3 regions of the Microbacterium sp. HSID17254 genome follow, and region 3 is predicted to be linked to each of the others. Evidence: predicted binding sites of a transcription regulator. Region 3 holds the regulator's gene; each other region holds the start of a gene.
What was found. Region 3 encodes HrcA, which represses chaperone genes, less so after heat shock. Its sites were predicted from a motif close to TTNGCACTCGNNNNNNNCGAGTGCNAA; they were not measured.
Positions count from the first base shown of each region.

Region 1: groES (co-chaperone GroES) is a predicted target of HrcA. The motif match lies at 2,258-2,284, and genes of this name have one in related genera.
Region 2: groL (chaperonin GroEL) is a predicted target of HrcA. The motif match lies at 4,755-4,781, and genes of this name have one in related genera.

Region 1 covers NZ_RBLT01000030.1:27,006-33,512, forward strand. The annotation lists gene D8M34_RS14030 (ABC transporter substrate-binding protein) at 1-666, opposite strand, end outside; gene rarD (EamA family transporter RarD) at 811-1,743, opposite strand; gene groES (co-chaperone GroES) at 1,875-2,171, opposite strand; gene D8M34_RS14045 (THUMP-like domain-containing protein) at 2,322-3,527, shown strand; gene D8M34_RS14050 (hypothetical protein) at 3,535-4,728, opposite strand; gene D8M34_RS14055 (hypothetical protein) at 4,712-5,833, opposite strand; gene D8M34_RS14060 (hypothetical protein) at 5,845-6,327, opposite strand; gene tsaD (tRNA (adenosine(37)-N6)-threonylcarbamoyltransferase complex transferase subunit TsaD) at 6,324-6,507, opposite strand, start outside.
Region 2 covers NZ_RBLT01000007.1:56,653-63,159, reverse strand. The annotation lists gene D8M34_RS05550 (ABC transporter ATP-binding protein) at 1-564, opposite strand, end outside; gene D8M34_RS05545 (DMT family transporter) at 729-1,643, shown strand; partial or broken gene D8M34_RS05540 (nitroreductase family protein) at 1,718-2,320, opposite strand; gene msrB (peptide-methionine (R)-S-oxide reductase MsrB) at 2,317-2,721, opposite strand; gene D8M34_RS05530 (DUF2332 domain-containing protein) at 2,793-3,785, shown strand; gene D8M34_RS05525 (DUF3263 domain-containing protein) at 3,795-4,055, shown strand; gene D8M34_RS05520 (LytR C-terminal domain-containing protein) at 4,127-4,693, shown strand; gene groL (chaperonin GroEL) at 4,818-6,437, shown strand.
Region 3 covers NZ_RBLT01000001.1:303,048-309,554, reverse strand. The annotation lists gene D8M34_RS01490 (PhoH family protein) at 1-19, opposite strand, end outside; gene D8M34_RS01485 (HIT domain-containing protein) at 66-413, opposite strand; gene D8M34_RS01480 (16S rRNA (uracil(1498)-N(3))-methyltransferase) at 451-1,179, opposite strand; gene dnaJ (molecular chaperone DnaJ) at 1,182-2,294, opposite strand; gene hrcA (heat-inducible transcriptional repressor HrcA) at 2,331-3,362, opposite strand; gene hemW (radical SAM family heme chaperone HemW) at 3,472-4,689, opposite strand; gene D8M34_RS01460 (DUF1990 family protein) at 4,689-5,342, opposite strand; gene lepA (translation elongation factor 4) at 5,546-6,507, opposite strand, start outside.

The DNA of each region.
Region 1 (6,507 bases), on a different contig from region 3:
CTGGTTGTACGAGGCGTCGGCGACGACCTCGCCGCCGGTGCTCTCGAAGGTGGCCTTGATCGCCTCGAACAGCCCCGTGCCGTACGGGTCGTTCTGGTAGATGATGCCCAGCGTCTTGTGACCGTCCTCGGCGATCTCGTTGCCGAGCACCTCGCCCTGCAGGTTGTCGCTCGGCGCGGTGCGGAAGTACAGCGGGTTGATGCCCGTGAAGTCCGGCGAGGTGTTGGACGGGGACACCGTCAGGATGTCGGCACCCGCGTTGCCGTCGAGGATGAGCTTGGTGACGCTCGAGGACGCCGCGCCGATCATGGCGGTGATGCCGTCGTTGCGCAGGTTGGTGATGGAGGTCTCGTAGGCCTTGTTGTCGAGGTCGCCCTCGTCGGCCGTGCTGAGGTCGATCGTGATGCCGGCGTCGGCCTCGTTGATCTGGTCCACGGCGAGCTGGACGCCGGCCTCCATCGGCGCGCCCAGGAACGCGAGCGTACCGGTGGCGGGCAGCAGCGAACCGAGCTTGAGCGTCAGGTCGGCGGCGGGCTTGTCGCCACCCCCGTCCGACGGCTCCGCGTTCGGCGTGCTGCTGCAGCCCGCGATGATGAGGGCGGAGGCGCTGACCAGCGCGATCCCGGCGAAGATCCTCGCGCTGCGCGAGCCCTTCAGTGCGTTCATGATGCTCCCTTGCGTAAACGAACGTGGATGGTGACCACAGTCGGGTGCTCTAACACTAGGGCGTGCGCCCCGCGCGCAGGAGGGGCAAGTATCTCGGTGCGTTAACGATCCAGGACCGCTGTTTCCGCCGGTGGGCGGGCGGGATCAGAGCCCCGCGGCGGGGGTGTCCCGACGGCCGCGCCGTGCGGCGAGGAGCAGATCGACGACGAAGACCGCGATCGCGATCCACACCAGGACGAACCCGATCCAGCGCTCCGGCGGCATCGGCTCGTGCAGCACGACGACCCCGATCAGGAACTGGAGGATCGGGGTGAGGAACTGCAGCATGCCGATGACGGCGAGATCGACACGACGCGTGCCGGCCGCGAACAGCAGCAGAGGGACGGCCGTCGCCACTCCCGCGAACGCGAGCAGCACGGCATGCGGCCAGCCCGCGGTCCCCATGGTGAGGCCGGCCGGCGTCGTCGCCACGATCACGAGCTGCACCACCGCGATGGGGATCAGCCAGAACGACTCGAGCGTCAGCCCGCTGACCGCGTCGACGGCGGGGCCGATCTTCTTCTTGATGAGCCCGTACAGGCCGAAGGAGGCCGTGAGCGTCAAGGCGATCCAGGGGACGTGGCCGTACGCCACGACGATGACCACGACCGCGATGGCCGCGATGCCGACGGCCACCCACTGCAGCCGGCGGATGCGCTCCTTGAGCACGAAGACGCCGAGCAGCACCGTCGTGATGGGGTTGATGAAGTAGCCGAGCGCCGTCTCCACCACGTTCCCGCTCAGCGTGCCGAGGACGAAGACCTGCCAGTTGACGTAGATGAGGAGGCCGGCCAGGGCCGTCCACCCCAGCAGCCGCGGACTCCGGACGATCGCGAGGAAGGCGGCCCATCCCCTCGTGACCGTGAGCAGCAGGAGACAGAAGACGAAGGAGAGCAGCACCCGCCAGGCGACGACCTCCCACGGACCGGTGGGCTGCAGCAGGAGGAAGTAGAGCGGCAGGACGCCCCACAGCAGGTAGGCGCTCCCGGCGTAGGCGACGCCCGCCGTCCGGGTGGCGCGGGTCGTCTCAACGGTCACCGCACAACCCTATGCCTGCGCCGCCGGGCGACGCGCCGTCCGGGACGCAGAAGAGGGCCCGGATGCCGAAGCATCCGGGCCCTCTGCGGACCGGGTTCCCGTCCGGCGAGCGGAGGGAACCGGGTGTGCGATCAGCGGACGACGACCGCCAGGACGTCGCGAGCCGACAGGACGAGGAACTCGTCCGCGCCGAACTTCACCTCGGTGCCGCCGTACTTGCTGTAGAGCACGCGGTCGCCGACGGCGACGTCGAGCGGAACGCGGTTGCCGTTGTCGTCGATACGGCCGGGGCCGACCGCCACGACCTCGCCCTCCTGGGGCTTCTCCTTGGCGGTGTCGGGGATGACCAGGCCACTCGCGGTGGTCTGCTCGGCCTCGACCTGCTTGATGACGATGCGGTCCTCGAGCGGCTTGATGGAAACCGACACGGTCTACCTCTTCTTTCTTGACGCTGACACGAAAGACTCGTTCGCACTCTCAACCCGAGAGTGCTAATGCCAGTGTAGGCGGTCGGCTGGCACTCATGCAATGCGAGTGCCAACCCCGGTGCGGCGGCCACCGGGTCCTAGGGTGGGAGGGTGGAGATGTCCGAGCTGCGCGCCCTGCTGACCCCCGCCGGCCTCGAGCTGCTCGATGCGCTCGGGCCGGTCACCTCCACCGCCGAGGCGGCCGCAGCCGTCTCCCGGCTGCGCGCCGCCGGCCACTCCCCCGACCTCGTCTCCGCCGTCGTCGGCCAGGCGCACCTGCGCGCCAAGGCCACGGCGAAGTTCGGCCCCTTCGCCGCCCGCATGCTCTTCACCCGCGCGGGCCTCGAGCAGGCCACCCGCCTCGGAGTGGCCGCCCGCCACGCCCAGCGGATCCGCCGGGCCGGCCTCACGAGTGTCGCCGACCTCGGCTGCGGGATCGGCGGCGACGCCCTCGCGTTCGCCGGCGCCGGACTGGCGGTGCACGCCGTGGACGCCGACGAGGTGACCGCGGCCCTCGCCGCCTACAACCTCGCCCCGTTCGGGGAGGACGCCACAGTGCGCCACGCGACCGCGGAGGAGGCGCTCGGAGAACCGGTCCCCGGCCAGGCGATCTGGATGGACCCCGCCCGCCGCACCTCCGGGCACAGCGAGACCCGGCGCGTCTCCGCCGACGACTACTCGCCGTTGCTCGACTGGGCGTTCGCCGTCGCCGCGCAGCGCCCCACCGGGATCAAGCTCGGCCCCGCCCACGACCGCGACGCCCTGCCCGCGGACGCGGAGACGCAGTGGGTCAGCGCCGACGGGAGCGTGGTCGAGCTCGTGGTGTGGTCGCGCGAGCTCGCGAGGGAAGGGGTGCGGCGCTCCGCTCTCGTCATCCGCGGCGAGCGCTCGCACGAGCTCACCGGATCCGCGGATGCCGAGGACGCGCCGGTCCGTGCGCTCGGGGCCTTCCTCCACGAGCCGGACGGGGCCGTCATCCGGGCCCGGCTCATCGGCGACGTCGCCCGCAGCCTCGACGCGGGGATGCTCGATCCGCGCATCGCGTACCTGACCTCGGACGCCGCCCTGACGAGCCCGTTCGTGCAGTCCTTCCGCGTCCGGGAGACGCTGCCGATCACGCCGAAGACGATCAACGCGGCCCTGAAGACCCACGGCATCGGCCGCATCGAGATCAAGAAGCGCGGGGTGGACGTCGATCCGGCGGCCTTCCGGCGCAGGCTGACCCTGCGCGGCGACGCCGAGGCGACCCTGATCCTCGCCCGGTTCGGCGATCAGCGCCGCGCGATCCTCGCCGACCGGGTGCCCGCCGCGGACTGAGAGCGTGTCAGCCCTCCGGGTCGCGGCCCGGGATGTCGACGCGGATCGGATCCCCGGGCGGGCCGGTGGTCACGAGGTAGGACTCGCCCGTCGCCGCGTCGACGACGGCGGGGCCCGAGGTCACGGTGAGATAGGGCGTCTGCCAGCGCGTGAAGTCCACCTCGATGACGGATGCCGACAGCAGCTCCCCGGTCTCCTGGTCGACGTCGAGCAACTGCACGCGGAGCCCGGACTGGACGGCTTCGTCGATCGTGGCGCACTGGCGCGAGCCGTCGGCGTCGACGATCAGGCAGCGCTGGGAGGGCCCGCTCTCCGTGCTGCGGTCGCCGAGCCAGACCGGCTGCTCGCGGAACGACCCGAGGACGGAGAGGTTGAGGTCATAGCCGTCGCCGACGAGCTCTTCCGCCCTCGCGCGCTCCGCCTCGCCGAACTGGGCGACGAGCGTGGAGCTGCCTCCCCAGCGCTGGATGCTCACCATCGGCTCGTCCGTGGTGGAGAAGAGCATGACCGCCGTCACGCTGTCGAAGGAGAAGGAGCTCTCCTCGTCGTCCGCGGAGGAGACCGGCACGGGGAGCGAGGCGTACAGGCCCGTCCCCACCTCCTCCCCGGCCAGGCAGGTCGACTGGGAGTCGGCGCCCACGTCGAGGATCAGGCACCGGGTGGCCCCGTCGTCCTGTGTGGCGAACCAGGCGAGCGCCCCCTCCGCCTCTCCCACCGGGCGGACGGAGCCGGGATCGTAGTCCTCCCCGGCGAGTTCGATCCGCCGGTCCTCCTGCGCCTCCGTCAGGGGGAACGCGTCCGGTCGCGGGGCGAACAGCGCCCACCCGGCCCCCACGCCGATCGCGAGGAGAGCCGCCGACGCCACGAGCACCGGCACGAGAACGCGGCGGTTCGCGGCCGGCGCCTCGGACGCGGAGACGTCCTCCGTGTCCTCCGGCGCGGCGTCTTCCACGACCGGCCCTCCCTCCGGCTCCGGGAGAGCGTCCTCGACCTCCTTCGCACCGCCGGGGTCCGAGGGTGCGGACGTCGCCGGCTCCTCGGACGCGGACAGGGCCGTGCGGCGGCGCTCCGCCTGGAGCTCCTCCAGCCGGAGGGCTGCGGCAGCGTCGAGCCCGCCGTCACGGCCGTATGCCGCACGCTCCAGCGCCCGGCGCTCCGCGTCGTCGTCTCCGGACTGGGGTCGGTCAGTCTCCTCCCGCACCGACGTCGCTCCCTTCTCGGATGATCACGAAGGACGGGGAGCCACCGCCCGGCAGCTCGTAGGTCGTCAGGCCGCCGGTCTCCGCGTCGGTCAGCTGCAACCTCAGCCGACCGTCGTGCTCCTGCAGCGTCTCCGTCGTCTCGCAGGCTTTCGGCGCGTCCGGTGTCGCCCCGTCGTAGACGAGGCACTGCCGCCCCGTCTCGGCCTCGGAGGCCGTCCAGATCGGGACGTCGCGGTCGTACCCCACGACCCAGATCGAGTGCGGATCGAAGCCGTCCTCGACCAGACGCGCGGCCGTGCGGGTCTCTTCCTCGTTCGCATAGGGGATGCCGCTGCCCTCACCGGAGCCGAACTCCGAGACGCCGACGGCCACCGCCGGTTCGCCGTCGGGCGTGAGGAGCAACTGCGCCATGACCTGTCGGGTGTACTCGTCGTCCCGCTGCGTCTTCACCTCGCCCCACAGCCCTTCCTTCTGGACGGCTTCCCGCTGGTTGCAGCTCGGCGTCGTGCTCTCCGCCGATCCGAGGACCAGGCAGACGCTCGCCCCGCCGTTCTGTGTCGCCATCCAGACGACCGCGCCCTCCTCCGTCGCGACGGCGCGCACCGATCCGGGGTCGTACTTCCCGGATGCGATGAGCTCGGACTGCCACCCCTGCTGCTCGGCGCTGAGCGCGACCGCGGCACCGCCGGTCCGGCCGAAGGCGAGCCACCCGATGCCGAGCCCCAGGAGGACCATGACGACCGCGGCGAGCGCGAGCATCCCGCGCGAACGGTGCCGCGCCTCCGTCACGGCGCGGCCGTCGGTCCGGGCGGCGTCGTCCACGGGCTCGTCGTCCGGCACCACGGGAGCGTCGTCTCCTGTCGGAGTCTCGCCGTCGTCCGGCACGGTGGCGAGCGAGTGCCGGGACCGCGGAGGACCGGGCTGCCGGGTCTCCGGCACAGAGCCGGCCCTCGGATCCGACGTGCTCGGTCCCGGAGACGGACGCCGCCGGGCATCGTCGAGCTGTCGCAGGCGCGCGGCCTCCGCGTCCGTGAGGCCTCCGCCCGGGCCGAAGGCCTTGCGCTGCAGGGCCCTGCGCTCCGCGACATCGTCGTCGTCCGTCATGGCCATCCCGCCTAGCCGAGTCTCTCGAACTGCATCCCCGCCCAGACCAGCCAGCCGAGGCTGTACACGGTCGCGCACAGCCCCAGCACGAGCGCCCAGCGCGCGATCGCGCGGTTCTCGACGGGGCGGCGCAGCGACATGATGGCGGCGATCACGGCGACGACCGCGACCGGGATCCCCCAGCCCACGAAGAACGATGCGCCGAGCGCGACGATCGCCGCAAGCAGCGCCCACGGCGCCAGCCGCGTGTCGTCCACGGGCACGGGCTCGGACGCCGGCTCCCAGGCGTCCTCCTCCCCGTGGTCGAGGTCGGGCCCGCTCACGACCACGGGCTCGATGCCCACCGGGCCCGTGGGGAGCTTCGTGTAGCCCTCCCGCGGAGCTCCGGGAAGGCGCGCGGTCCCGGCCGGGCGCTCGACCTGCCCGCTCGCGCGCTCGACCCGCGCGCGGGGGGCGACCCCGTCCGGTTCCGGTTCCTGCGCGAGCCCGGTCACGCCGGCACCGCCTCCGCGACCTGGATCTCCGTGACCGGCAGCGTCGAGTCCGCGCCGAAGCCGAGGGTCGAGGCGGGACGCCCCGATGCGATGAGCTCGGCGGCGAGCGCGGCGATCATGGCGCCGTTGTCCGTGCAGAGGGACAGCGGCGGGATGCGCACGGTGACCCCGGCCTCGGCG
Region 2 (6,507 bases), on a different contig from region 3:
GCTCATGAGGTGACTGGACAGCAGGACCGTCCGGCCCTCGGAGGCGGCATGCCGGACGAACTGGCGCACCCAGCGGACGCCCTCCGGGTCGAGGCCGTTGACCGGCTCGTCGAGGATGAGGGTGTGCGGGTCGCCGAGCAGTGCGGAGGCGATCCCGAGGCGCTGCCCCATGCCGAGGGAGAACTTCCCGGCGCGCTTGCGGGCGACCGCGCCGATGCCGGCGAGCTCGATGACCTCGTCGACGCGCGACGTCGGGATGCCGTGCGTGGCGGCCATGGCCCGGAGGTGGTCGCGTGCGGTCCGTCCGGTGTGCACGGCCTTGGCATCGAGGAGCACGCCGACCTCGGTGAGGGGCGCCCGGAGCTTGCGATACTCCTGGCCGGCGACGGTCGCCCGGCCGGCCGACGGACGGTCCAGCCCGACGATCATGCGCATGGTCGTCGACTTCCCTGCGCCGTTCGGTCCGAGGAAGCCGGTGACGGTCCCCGGCTGCACGGTGAAGGACACGCCGTCGACGGCGGTCTTGTCCCCGAATCTCTTGGTGAGGCCTTCTGCGGTGATCATGGTCCCCACGCTACGGACCGTCGGGGCGCGGCGCGTCCTCCCGGAGGACGATTCCCCGGTGCGGTGCGATCGTCCTCCGGGAGGACGGCGCCGTGGAGGACAGGTGCCCGCGGAGGCTCCGATAGTGTCGAGAGGTGACTCCCGCCCGCCGCCTCCCCGCCCCTCTGGCGCTCGGGGGAGCCGTCGCGATCGGGGTCATGACCGCGATCCAGGCGCGCATCAACGGGGTCCTGGGCGTGCGCGTCGACAACGGCATCGTCGCCGGCTTCCTGTCCTTCGCGGTGGGGCTCGTGGCCCTCGCCGTCGTCATCTCCTTCCTGCCTTCGGCGCGCGGTGGTGCCGCGCGCCTCGGCCGCGGCATCCGCGACCGGAGCATCCCGTTCTGGATGCTCCTCGGCGGAGCCTGCGGCGCTCTCACCGTCTCCACCCAGGGGCTGACGGCGGGCATCCTCGGCGTCTCCCTCTTCACGGTGGGTGTCGTGGCAGGGCAGACCCTGCACGGCCTCGTCCTCGACCGCATCGGCTTCGGGCCGGCGGGCGTCGTGGCCGTGACCCCCGGCCGGGTGATGGGCGGCGTGCTCGCGCTCGCCGCGGTGGGGATCTCCCTCTCGGGTGATGTGCTGGCGACCGCCCCGCTGTGGATGCTGGTGCTGCCCTTCGCCGCCGGTGTCGGCATCGCCTGGCAGGCCGCGACGAACGGTCGGCTGGCCCAGCGCGTGCAGTCGCCGATCGCCGCCACCCTGATGAGCTTCATCGCGGGAACCCTGGTCCTGGCGGTCGCCGCCGGCACCAGCGTCGCCGTGCGGGGGTGGCCGGCCGCGCTGCCGACCGAGCCCTGGCTCTACCTCGGCGGCTTCCTCGGTGCGGGCTACATCCTGCTCGGCGCCTTCATCGTCGCGCACACGGGCGTGCTGCTCATGGGGCTGGGATCGGTGCTCGGGCAGCTCGTGACGTCCGTCGTGATCGACCTGCTCTGGCCGGCGCAGGCGGGACCGGCGCTGTGGCAGGTGATCGCGATGGTCATCGTGGCGGTGGGCTCGGTGCTGGTCGCGGTGCCCTGGCGTCGACGCCGGCTCTAGGAGCGGCTCTTCTTCGCGGCCTTCGCGGCCTTATTCGCCTTCTTCTTCGCCTTCTTGCGGGCCTTCTTCTCGGCCTTCTCGGCCTTCTTCCTCTCGGCCTCCTGCGCCGCCGCCTCGGCTGCCGCGCGCTCCTCCGGAGAGAGCTTCGGCGGCCGGGTGAGAAGCGCGCGGGCGTCGACCGTCTTGCGCCTGCCGGGACTCTTGCCCTCGGGCTTCGCGCCGACGTAGAGCCAGCCGAGGAGCTCCTCGTCGGGGCCCAGCCCGTGCATTCGCGCCACGGGCTCTGAGCGCGTGTAGTGTCCGGTGCGCCAGATGACGCCCCACCCCGCCTCATCGAGCAGCAGGCTCAGCACATGCGCGACGCCGGAGGCCACCGCCTCCTGCTCCCAGCGCGGCACTTTCTCGCTCGGACGGTAGCTCGCGACCACCGCGATGAGGAGCGGAGCCCGCAGCGGCTTCGTCGACGGCTCCGCGTCTCCCTGAGCCTCGGCGATCGCGGCACCGAGCGCCTCGCGGTCCGCGCCGCGCAGCTCGATCAGACGCCAGGGGCGCAGCGAGGAATGGTCGGCGACGCGGCCGGCGGCGCCGACGAGCGTCACCAGCTCCTCGCGCCCCGGGGCGGTGTCGCCGACCTTCGACCAGGACTGCCGTGCGCGGACGGCGTCGAGGGCGCTCACGACTCGTCGGGCGTGAAGTTCAGCGCGATCGAGTTCATGCAGTAGCGGTCACCGGTGGGGGTGCCGAAGCCGTCCGGGAAGACGTGGCCGAGGTGCGAACCGCAGGTCGCGCAGCGGACCTCCGTGCGCACCATGCCGAGACTGTCGTCCTCGAGCAGCTCGACCGCATCCGGCCGGACCGACTCGTAGAAGCTCGGCCAGCCGCAGCCCGAGTCGAACTTGGTGCCGCTCTTGAAGAGCTCCGCACCGCAGGCGCCGCAGGTGTAGAGGCCGGCGCGCTCCTCATCGAGCAGCTCACCCGTCCAGGCGCGCTCGGTCGCCGCCTGGCGCAGCACGGCGTACTGCTCTTCGCCGAGCTCGTCGCGCCACTCGTCTTCGGTCTTGTTCACGCTGTAGGGCATCGTGTCCTCCTGAGTCCTCTCCATTCTCTCTCGTGCGGAGCGCCGGTGGCGCTTCGCGTCAGAATGGACGCATGACCGACGCCGTGCAGGAGCGCTATGCCCGATTCGCGGCGACGGAGGCTCCTGGGCGCAGCGCGCTGTACGCGGAGTGGGCGGCCGGGGTCGCCGCCGACCCGGAGATCAGGGAGCTTCTGCGACGGATCCCGCCGACCCGACGCCAGCCGCCCCTCGTCTTCGCCGTGTCCCGCCTGCTCGGCGCCGGTCACGGACCGTACCGGGAGTGGCGTGAGTTCGTCCTCGCGCAGGCTGACCGGCTCGTCGCCGAGTGCACCCGGCGCGCCTTGCAGACCAACGAACCTCTGCGGACCGCCGCTCTGCTGCCCGTGCTCTCCGAGATCGACGGGCCGATCGCACTGCTGGAGATCGGCGCCGCGGCGGGCCTGTGCCTCTACCCCGATCGCTACTCGTTCCGCTTCACCGACGGAGAAGGACGCGTCCGCCGCGCCCTCGATCCGCTCGACGGCCCCTCGACGGTGCTGCTGGAGAGCACCGTGTCCGGAGACCTGCCGCCGCTGCGCCTGCCCGAGGTCGTGTGGCGCGCGGGTATCGACCTCGCCCCGCTGGACGCGGCGGCCGCCGACGACCGGCGCTGGCTCCGCGCACTCGTGTGGCCGGGGGAGGAGGGGAGGGAGCAGCGCATCACCGCCGCGCTCGACATCGTCGCCGCCGACCCTCCGCTCCTCGTCGCCGGCGACGCGGCCGCCCACCTGGACCATCTGGCGGCGTCGGCTCCGGCGGACGCCACTCTGGTCATCACGACCCCGGGGGTGCTGGTGCACATCCCGCGGGCGGAGCGGTCGGAGCTCATCGCGACGATCGCGGGACTGCCGGCGCACTGGGTCACGATCGACCCTCCCGGCCTCCTCGACGTGTGGGAGCTACCGGTCGCCGCCGAGACCTGGCCGGGCTTCGTCGTCGCGCACGACGGCCGCGTGCGCGCCGCCGCGGATCCGCTCGGCGCGTGGTGGGAGTGGCGCGCCGGGGATCGCCGTCCGACGACCTAATCTGAGGGCATGTCCGCAGACCACCTCACGGAGCGCGATCGCGCGATCCTCGCCCTGGAGGCCGCCTGGCCCCGCCACGGCGGCATGAAGGAGGAGGTCATCCGCAGCAGGCTCGGCATGAGCGCGGCGCGGTACTACCAGCTGCTCGGGCGGCTGATCGACTCCGAGGCCGCGCTCGAGTTCGACCCGATGCTCGTGCGGCGGCTGCGTCGGCTCCGCGACGCCCGCGGCGCCAGACGGGCCGCGCGGATCCCCGGCTTCACCGGCTGAGCGGACGCCGACCGCATGGATCGGGCCCGTCGCGGACCGGTTTGCCAGGGACGTGCCGCTAGCATCGAGGGGTGTCCAAGCCCCCCCGTGACCGTTTCGACGAGGTCCCCCGTTCCACCGGACGCGTAGGAGCGCACCGCGCCGAAGCCCCGGGCATGAACGGCTGGGTCGTGCTGCTGTGGTCGTTCGTCGCCGCCCTCGTGCTCATCATCGCCGGCATCTTCGGCGCCCTGGCCGTCATGGGGCGGATCGAGCTGTTCCCCGATGCCGCGCCGTCCGCGGTCGCCACGCCGGAGGAGACCGGGGTGATCGACCCGACCTACTCGGTGCTGATCCTCAACGCGACCCCGGACAACGGCCTCGACGACCAGATGCGCGACACCCTCATCAACGCCGGCTGGGCGGCGGACACGGTGCTCGCCAGCGACAGCGAGAGCGACGACTTCGCCACGACGACCGTCTACTACGTCAGCGCCGAGGACGAGGAGGCGGCCATGGGCCTCGCCGGCGTCGTCGGCGGTGCCGAAGTGCAGCAGAGCGATTACTACGCGGGTCAGACCGAGGACGGCCAGAAGCAGCTCACGATCGTGATCGGCGTCGACCGGGCCGCGTCGGTGCCCGAGACTCCCGCGCCCTGACGCCCGTCTCCCTCTCGGATCGCACGGCTTGCACTCGATGGTGTCGAGTGCCAGAATGGCGTTAGCACTCTCTCACTCTGAGTGCTAAACCCACCGTCTACGTCCAGGAGGGACGACAAAACTCATGGCAAAGATCATCGCCTTCGATGAGGAGGCCCGCCGCGGCCTCGAGCGTGGCCTCAACATCCTCGCCGACGCGGTCAAGGTGACCCTCGGCCCGCGTGGTCGCAACGTCGTGCTCGAGAAGAAGTGGGGCGCCCCCACGATCACGAACGACGGTGTCTCCATCGCCAAGGAGATCGAGCTGGACGACCCGTACGAGAAGATCGGCGCGGAGCTCGTCAAGGAGGTCGCCAAGAAGACCGACGACGTCGCCGGTGACGGCACGACGACCGCCACGGTCCTCGCCCAGGCCCTGGTCCGCGAAGGCCTGCGCAACGTCGCGGCCGGTGCCGACCCCATCTCCCTCAAGCGCGGCATCGAGAAGGCCGTCGCCGCGATCACCGAGGAGCTGCTGAGCACGGCGAAGGAGATCGACTCCAAGGAGCAGATCGCCGCGACCGCCTCCATCTCCGCCGCCGACCCCGCGATCGGCGAGCTCATCGCCGAGGCCATCGACAAGGTCGGCAAGGAGGGCGTCGTCACCGTCGAGGAGTCGCAGACCTTCGGCACCGAGCTCGAGCTCACCGAGGGCATGCGCTTCGACAAGGGCTACCTGAACCCGTACTTCGTCACGGACCCGGAGCGCCAGGAAGCCGTCTTCGAGGACCCGTACATCCTCATCGCGAACCAGAAGGTCTCCAACATCAAGGACCTCCTGCCGATCGTCGACAAGGTGATCCAGGACGGCAAGGAGCTCGTCATCATCGCCGAGGACGTCGAGGGCGAGGCTCTCGCGACGCTCGTGCTGAACAAGCTCAAGGGCATCTTCAAGTCGGTCGCCGTCAAGGCTCCCGGCTTCGGCGACCGTCGCAAGGCGCAGCTGCAGGACATCGCGATCCTCACGGGCGGCCAGGTCATCACCGAAGAGGTGGGCCTGAAGCTCGAGAACGCCACGCTCGACCTGCTCGGCCGTGCGCGTAAGGTCATCGTCACCAAGGACGAGACCACGATCGTCGAGGGTGCCGGTGAGGCCGACCAGATCGAGGGTCGCGTCACGCAGATCCGTCGCGAGATCGAGAACACCGACAGCGACTACGACCGCGAGAAGCTGCAGGAGCGCCTGGCGAAGCTCGCCGGTGGCGTGGCCGTCATCAAGGCCGGTGCGGCGACCGAGGTCGAGCTCAAGGAGCGCAAGCACCGCATCGAGGACGCCGTCCGCAACGCGAAGGCAGCCGTCGAGGAGGGCATCGTCCCCGGTGGTGGCGTCGCGCTCATCCAGTCCGGCACGAAGGCGCTCGACGCTCTCTCGCTCGAGGGCGACGAGGCGACCGGTGCGAACATCGTGCGCGTCGCGATCGAGGCTCCGCTGAAGCAGATCGCGTTGAACGCCGGTCTCGAGCCGGGCGTCGTCGCCAACAAGGTCTCCGAGCTCCCCGCGGGCCAGGGCCTGAACGCCGCCAGCGGCGAGTACGGCGACATGTTCGCACAGGGCATCATCGACCCGGCGAAGGTCACGCGTTCCGCGCTGCAGAACGCCGCGTCGATCGCCGGCCTGTTCCTCACGACCGAGGCCGTCGTCGCCGACAAGCCCGAGAAGGCTGCTGCTCCCGCGGGTGACCCCACGGGCGGCATGGACTTCTGATCCTCTGAGAGGTTCAGAGACCCCGTCTCACGCAGAAAGCCCCCGGCTCCGGCCGGGGGCTTTCTGCGTC
Region 3 (6,507 bases):
GACCGAGCAGCTGCACCATCGCGACGCCGTCGGCGTAGAGCCGTTCGGTGACGTTTTCCTGATCGTCAGAAGCCAACGAGCTTGTTCTCCTCGAGGTTGCCGAGCACATGGGCGTGCACGTGGAAGACGGACTGCGCGACGCTCGCGCCGTTGTTGAAGATGAGGCGGTACTCGCCGTTGGCGTATTCCTCCGCGATGCGCTTGGCGGCGGCGACCATCTCGGCCAGCAGGGCGGGATCCCCGGCCGCGAGCTCGGTCACATCGCGGTACTCCTCGGTCTTGGGGATGACGAGCACATGGAGCGGCGCCTGCGGATCGATGTCGCGGATCGCGAAGACGCGGCCCGTGTCGAGCAGGATCTCTCCGGGGATGTCCCCGGTGAGGATGCGCGTGAAGATCGAGGGTTCGCTCATGCTCTCAGCTTACTGGGGGGACGCGAGGCGCGGCCGGTCACCAGCGCCCGAGGGCCGCGGACAGCACGGCGATGGCCGCGGGGCCCGCCGTGGACGTGCGCAGCACGGTGTCGCCGAGCAGCACGCGTTCGGCGCCCGCGGCGGTGAGCTTCTCGAGCTCCTCCGGAGCGATCCCGCCCTCCGGACCCACCACGAGCACGAGGTCACGGTCATCCGGCACCAGGGCGGAGAGCCGCGCGGTCGCGGTCGGGTCGAGCAGGAGCACGCGCTGCGTCGCCGCGCGGGTCGCGAGCTGTGCGGTCGTCTCCGGGGCGGCCACCTCGGGTACCCAGGCACGGTGCGCCTGCTTCGCGGCCTCGCGGACGATCGTCGCCCACCGCTCACGTCCCTTCACCGCCTTCGGCCCCTCCCAGCGCGACACGCTGCGGCCCGCCTGCCACGGCACGACCTCGTCGACGCCCAGTTCGCACGCGGCTTGAACGGCGAGCTCGTCGCGGTCGCCCTTCGCGAGCGCCTGCACGAGCACGAGGCGCGGGCTCGCCGGCTCGTGCTCGACGCGCGCGGTGATCCGGACATCGACGCGCGACGGCGACACCGCTTCGGCCACGCCGGTCAGCCAGATGCCCCGACCGTCACCGACCGTGACGGCCTCGCCGACGCGCAGCCGCCGGACGACGGCCGCATGCTTCGCCTCGGCCCCGGTCAGGGAGACGAGGCCGCCCACCGCGGCATCACCCGCGGATTCGACGAGGAAGTGCAGCGCCACGATCAGTGGGCGCGGAACCGGTCGCGCAGCTTGGAGAACAGGCCCTGCTGGAACTGCGCGAGCTGCGGGCCCGGCGCCTTGTTCTTCTTGGCGAAGTCCTCGATGAGCTTGCGCTGCGCGGAGTCGAGCTTGGTGGGGGTGACCACCTGCACGCCGACGCGGAGGTCGCCGCGCTGGGTGCCGCGCAGCGGCGTGATGCCTCGGCCCTTGATGGTCAGCACGTCACCGGACTGCACGCCGGCGCGGATCTCCAGGTCGACCTCCCCGTCGAGTCCCTCGATCGAGGTCTCGGTGCCGAGGATGGCGTCGGTCATGGACACCTCGAGCGTGGCGAGCAGGTCGTCGCCGTCACGGCTGAAGGCGGGGTGCGGGTTGACCGTGACCTCCACGTAGAGGTCGCCGTTCGGGCCGCCCGCGCGGCCGACCTCGCCGGAGCCGGGGAGCTGCAGCCGCAGTCCGGTCTCGACGCCCGCCGGGATGTCGAGGGACACCGTGCGGCGCGAGCGGACGCGTCCCTGCCCGCCACAGGTGCCGCAGGGGTACGGGATGGTCGTGCCGTAGCCCTCGCAGGTGCCACATGGCTGGGAGGTGACGACGTTGCCGAGAAGGCTCCGCACCTGACGCTGCACGTGCCCCGTGCCGCCGCAGATGTCACAGGTGACGGGCGACGTGCCCTCCTGGCAGCACGAGCCCTGACAGGTCTCGCAGAGCACGGCCGTGTCGACCTCGATGTCGCGGTGCGCACCGAAGACCACATCGCCGAGATCGAGGGTGACCCGGACGAGCGCGTCCTGACCGCGCTCTCGCCGCGATCGCGGACGGGCGCCGCGTCCGCCACCCTGTGACGCGCCGAAGAACGTCTCGAAGATGTCGCCGAAGCCTCCGAAGCCGCCGAAGTTGTTCGCGCCGTCACCGCCGCCCATGTCGTACCGTCGGCGCGACTCCTCGTCGCTGAGCACGTCGTAGGCGTGCGTGACGAGCTTGAACTTCTCCGCAGCCTCCTCCCCCGGATTCACGTCCGGGTGGAGCTGCCGTGCCAGGCGCCGATACGCCTTCTTGATCTCGTCGGTGGAAGCGTCCCGGGACACCCCGAGAACCTCGTAGTGGTCCGCCACAATCGCCTTTCTGCGTGTGATTTCCGTGGGGCCGCGTCAGCGGCCGGCCTCGTCGTCGTCGAGCATGCGCGACAGGTAGCGGGCGACCGCCCGCGCTGCCGCGAGGTTGCTCGGATAGTCCATCCGCGTCGGTCCCATGACGCCGACCCGCGCGGTCCCCGAGGGCGCCGCGTAGTTGCTGGCGACGATCGACGCCTCGCCGAGCCCGAAGGAGGCGTTCTCGGTGCCGATGCTCGCCGCGAGGCCGTGCTCGTCCGGCACCATCTCGCTCATCAGCCGCAGCAGCGTGACCTGCTCCTCGATGGCCTCGAGGAGGGGGTGGATGCTGCCGCGGAAGTCCTGTTCACGCCGCGCCAGGGTCGCCGCTCCGGCCATCACGAGCCGCTCCTGCCGGAAGCCGCCGAGTTCGTCGATCACGACGCCGGCGAGGGTGCGGAGCACGCGATCCTGCGGCGTCTCCTCCGTGGCGAGCAGCGCCTGCAGCCGGTCGGAGGCCGCCGCGATCGCCTGCCCCGTGATGAGGGCGGACAGCCGCGCGCGCAGCACGGCGAGGTCGGCCTCGTCGATCGCGTCCGGCAGAGCGGTGATCCGCTGCGACACCCCACCGGCGTCCGTCACCAGGACCGTGAGGAGCCGGTTCGGGGCCAGCGTCACGAGCTCCACGTGAGTCACGTGCGCCCGCGCGAACGACGGATACTGCGCCAGCGCGACCTGGCCGGTGAGCTGCGTGAGGACGCGGACGGTCCGGACCATCAGGTCGTCGAGGTCGGCCGGGTCGGCGAGGAACGACTCGATGGCGGAACGCTGAGCGGTGGAGAGAGGACGGAGCTGGGCGAGGTGATTGACGAACACCCGGTAGCCCTTGTCCGTGGGGACGCGCCCGGACGACGTGTGCGGAGCCGTGATCAGCTCCTCGTCCTCCAGCTGCGCCATGTCGTTGCGGATGGTCGCGGCCGAGACCCCGAACGAGTGCCGGTCGACGATGGAACGGCTGCCCACGGGCTCGTGCGTCTCGACGTAGTCCTGCACGATCGCGCGGAGGACCTGCAGCCCTCGCTCTGTGACCATGGCTTCCCCTTCCCGCCGACCGGATGCTGGCACTCTGCTGCCCTGAGTGCCAATCCTACCTCCTGCGACCGGGAGATCTCCGAAGGCGGGGCAGCGCCGGTGGAGCCGCTCAATCCGTCAGTTCGCGCACGACGGCGTCGGCGAGGAGGCGGCCGCGGAGCGTGAGCTGCACGCGCCCGCGGATCGCCGCCGGCGCATCGATGAGCCCGTCGGCGATGAGGCCGGCGATGCGGTCCCGGTTCTGCTCCGGGACGTCGGTCACCGCGATCCCCTCACGGATGCGGCTGAGGAGGAGGATGCGCTCCAGGGTCCGCGCCTCCGGGTCCGGACGTTCGCGCCCGGCCGCCGGCGAGGACGAGGCGGCCAGTCGCTGCGCGTAGGCCGCCGGGTGCTTGACGTTCCACCACCGGAGTCCGGCGACGTGGCTGTGGGCGCCGGGGCCGAAACCCCACCAGTCGCTCCCCCGCCAGTACGCGAGGTTGTGCCGCGACCGCTGCCCTTCGCTGCGGGCCCAGTTGCTGACCTCGTACCACTCGAACCCGGCGGCGGCGAGGCGCTCGTCCGCCAGCTCGTACATGTCCGCCTGCAGGTCGTCGTCCGGGGTCGGCACCTCACCGCGACGGATCTGTCGCGCGAGCTTCGTGCCGTCCTCGATGATGAGGGCATACGCGGAGACGTGGTCGGACTCCAGGGCGAGGGCGGCGTCGAGCGAGGCCTCCCAGTCGGCGAGGCTCTCCCCCGGTGCGCCGTAGATGAGGTCGACGCTGACCGCGAGTCCTGCCTCCTTCGCCGCGGCGACGGCGGTGCGGACGTTCTCGGGCCGGTGCGTCCGGTCGAGCGCGGCGAGGACGTGCGGGACGGCGGACTGCATGCCGATGGACAGCCTCGTGACCCCCGCCTCGGCGAGGATGCGCGCGACCTCCGGGGTCACGGTGTCGGGGTTGGCCTCGACCGTGACCTCCGCGCCCGGTGCGAGTCCGAACGCCGCGGTGGCCGCTCCCAGCATGCGGGCGAGGTCCCCCGCGGGAAGCAGCGTGGGCGTGCCGCCGCCGAAGAACACCGTGTCCATCGGGCGCAGCGCTCCGGCGTCGTCCAGCACCGTACGCGCGAGGGCGATCTCGCCGATGAGGGTGGACGCGTAGTCCTCCTGCTTCGCCCCGCGGAGCTCACCGGACGTGTACGTGTTGAAGTCGCAGTAGCCGCAGCGCACGCGGCAGAACGGGATGTGCAGGTAGGCGGAGAACGGCGTCTCGGCGGAGATCGGGAGGTCGGCGGGGAGTCGCCCGTCCGCGGGCGCCGGATCCCCGAGCGGAAGTGGTCCCGCCATCACACCGGAGTCGCGTAGAGCGGGGAGATCGCGCGGAGGTAGCGCGCGAACAGCTCGCGACGGCGGCGCTTCATCAGGGCCGGGACGAGCCGATAGAGCAGCGTGTTCGGGGCGTCGAAAGCCCGGACCGTGAACCAGACCTCGTCGTTGTCCTCGCGCCAGTCCACGTCGAACGACTCCTCGCCGCTCACAACGGAGCCCCCGACCGTGCCCAGCACGAAACCGATCCGCCGGGTCTCCTCGGTGACCGAGATCACACGGAGCTCGGAGTCGGCGCGCATGCCGCCGACGCGACCGCGGAGGTGGAGCGTCATGCCCGCGCCCACGAAGGGCATCCCCTCGGCGTCGTAGCGCGGCTCCACATCCCGCTTGCTCGGCGCGATCGGATTGCCCTCGGCGTCGAAGCTCACGCCCGCATAGGCGGGGCCGGGAGCAGGGCGGACGTCTTCCACAGACAGCCCGGCCGCACGCTGCGCCGTCCACGACAGCAGGGCTTCGCCGGCCGTCTGGAAACGCTCCTCGCCGCTGCCGATCCGCCAGGATTCCTCCGCCGGGATGCTGCGCTCCGGCGGGTACTGCATCAGATCGGGGGCGTGGGTCGCACCCACGGCCGCATAGTCCACCGTGTCGTCTCGGAAAGTCCCGCGCCGCATGAGATCCAGCCTACTTCGGGTTCCCTGAGCGAACACCCCCCGCGCCGCACGCCGTCACATCCCCGGGAGGGCTGGGCCCCTGATGCTGGGTCCCTGAGCCTGTCGAAGGGTGGGTCCCTGAGCCTGTCGAAGGGTGAGTCCCTGAGCCTGTCGAAGGGTGGGTCCCTGAGAACCGCGCGCTTCGACAAGTTCAGCGGGGTGGGCTACTTCTTGTCCTTGGTCTCGACGTCGCCGGAGAGCGCGGCGATGAACGCCTCCTGCGGCACCTCGACGCGGCCCACCATCTTCATGCGCTTCTTGCCCTCCTTCTGCTTCTCGAGGAGCTTGCGCTTGCGGGTGATGTCACCGCCGTAGCACTTGGCGAGCACGTCCTTGCGGATCGCGCGGATCGTCTCCCGGGCGATGATGCGCGCACCGATCGCGGCCTGGATCGGCACCTCGAACTGCTGGCGAGGGATGAGCTTGCGCAGCCGCTCCGCCATCATCGTGCCGTAGGCGTAGGCCTTGTCACGGTGCACGATCGAGCTGAACGCGTCGACCTTCTCGCCCTGCAGGAGGATGTCGACCTTGACCAGGTCGGCCTCCTGCTGCCCCGACGGCTCGTAGTCCAGGGAGGCGTAGCCCTGCGTCTTGGACTTGAGCTGGTCGAAGAAGTCGAACACGATCTCACCGAGGGGCATGTTGTAGCGCAGCTCGACGCGCTCCTCGGAGAAGTACTCCATGCCCAGCAGCGTGCCGCGCCGCGACTGGCACAGCTCCATGACGGTGCCGACGTAGTCCTTGGGAAGCAGGATCGCCGCCTTCACCATCGGCTCGGACACCGAGCCGATACGTCCGTCGGGGTACTCGCTCGGGTTCGTCACGGTCACCGTCTCGCCGGTGTCGCTCGTCACGACCTCGTAGATCACGCTCGGGGCGGTGGTGATGAGGTCGAGGCCGAACTCGCGCGAGAGGCGCTCGGTCACGATCTCCAGGTGCAGCAGGCCGAGGAAGCCGCAGCGGAACCCGAAGCCGAGCGCCACGGAGGTCTCCGGCTCGTACTGCAGCGAGGCGTCGGAGAGCTTGAGCTTGTCGAGCGCCTCGCGCAGTTCCGCGTAGTCGCTGCCGTCGATCGGGTAGATGCCCGAGAACACCATCGGCTTCGGGTCCGTGTAGCCGGGAAGCG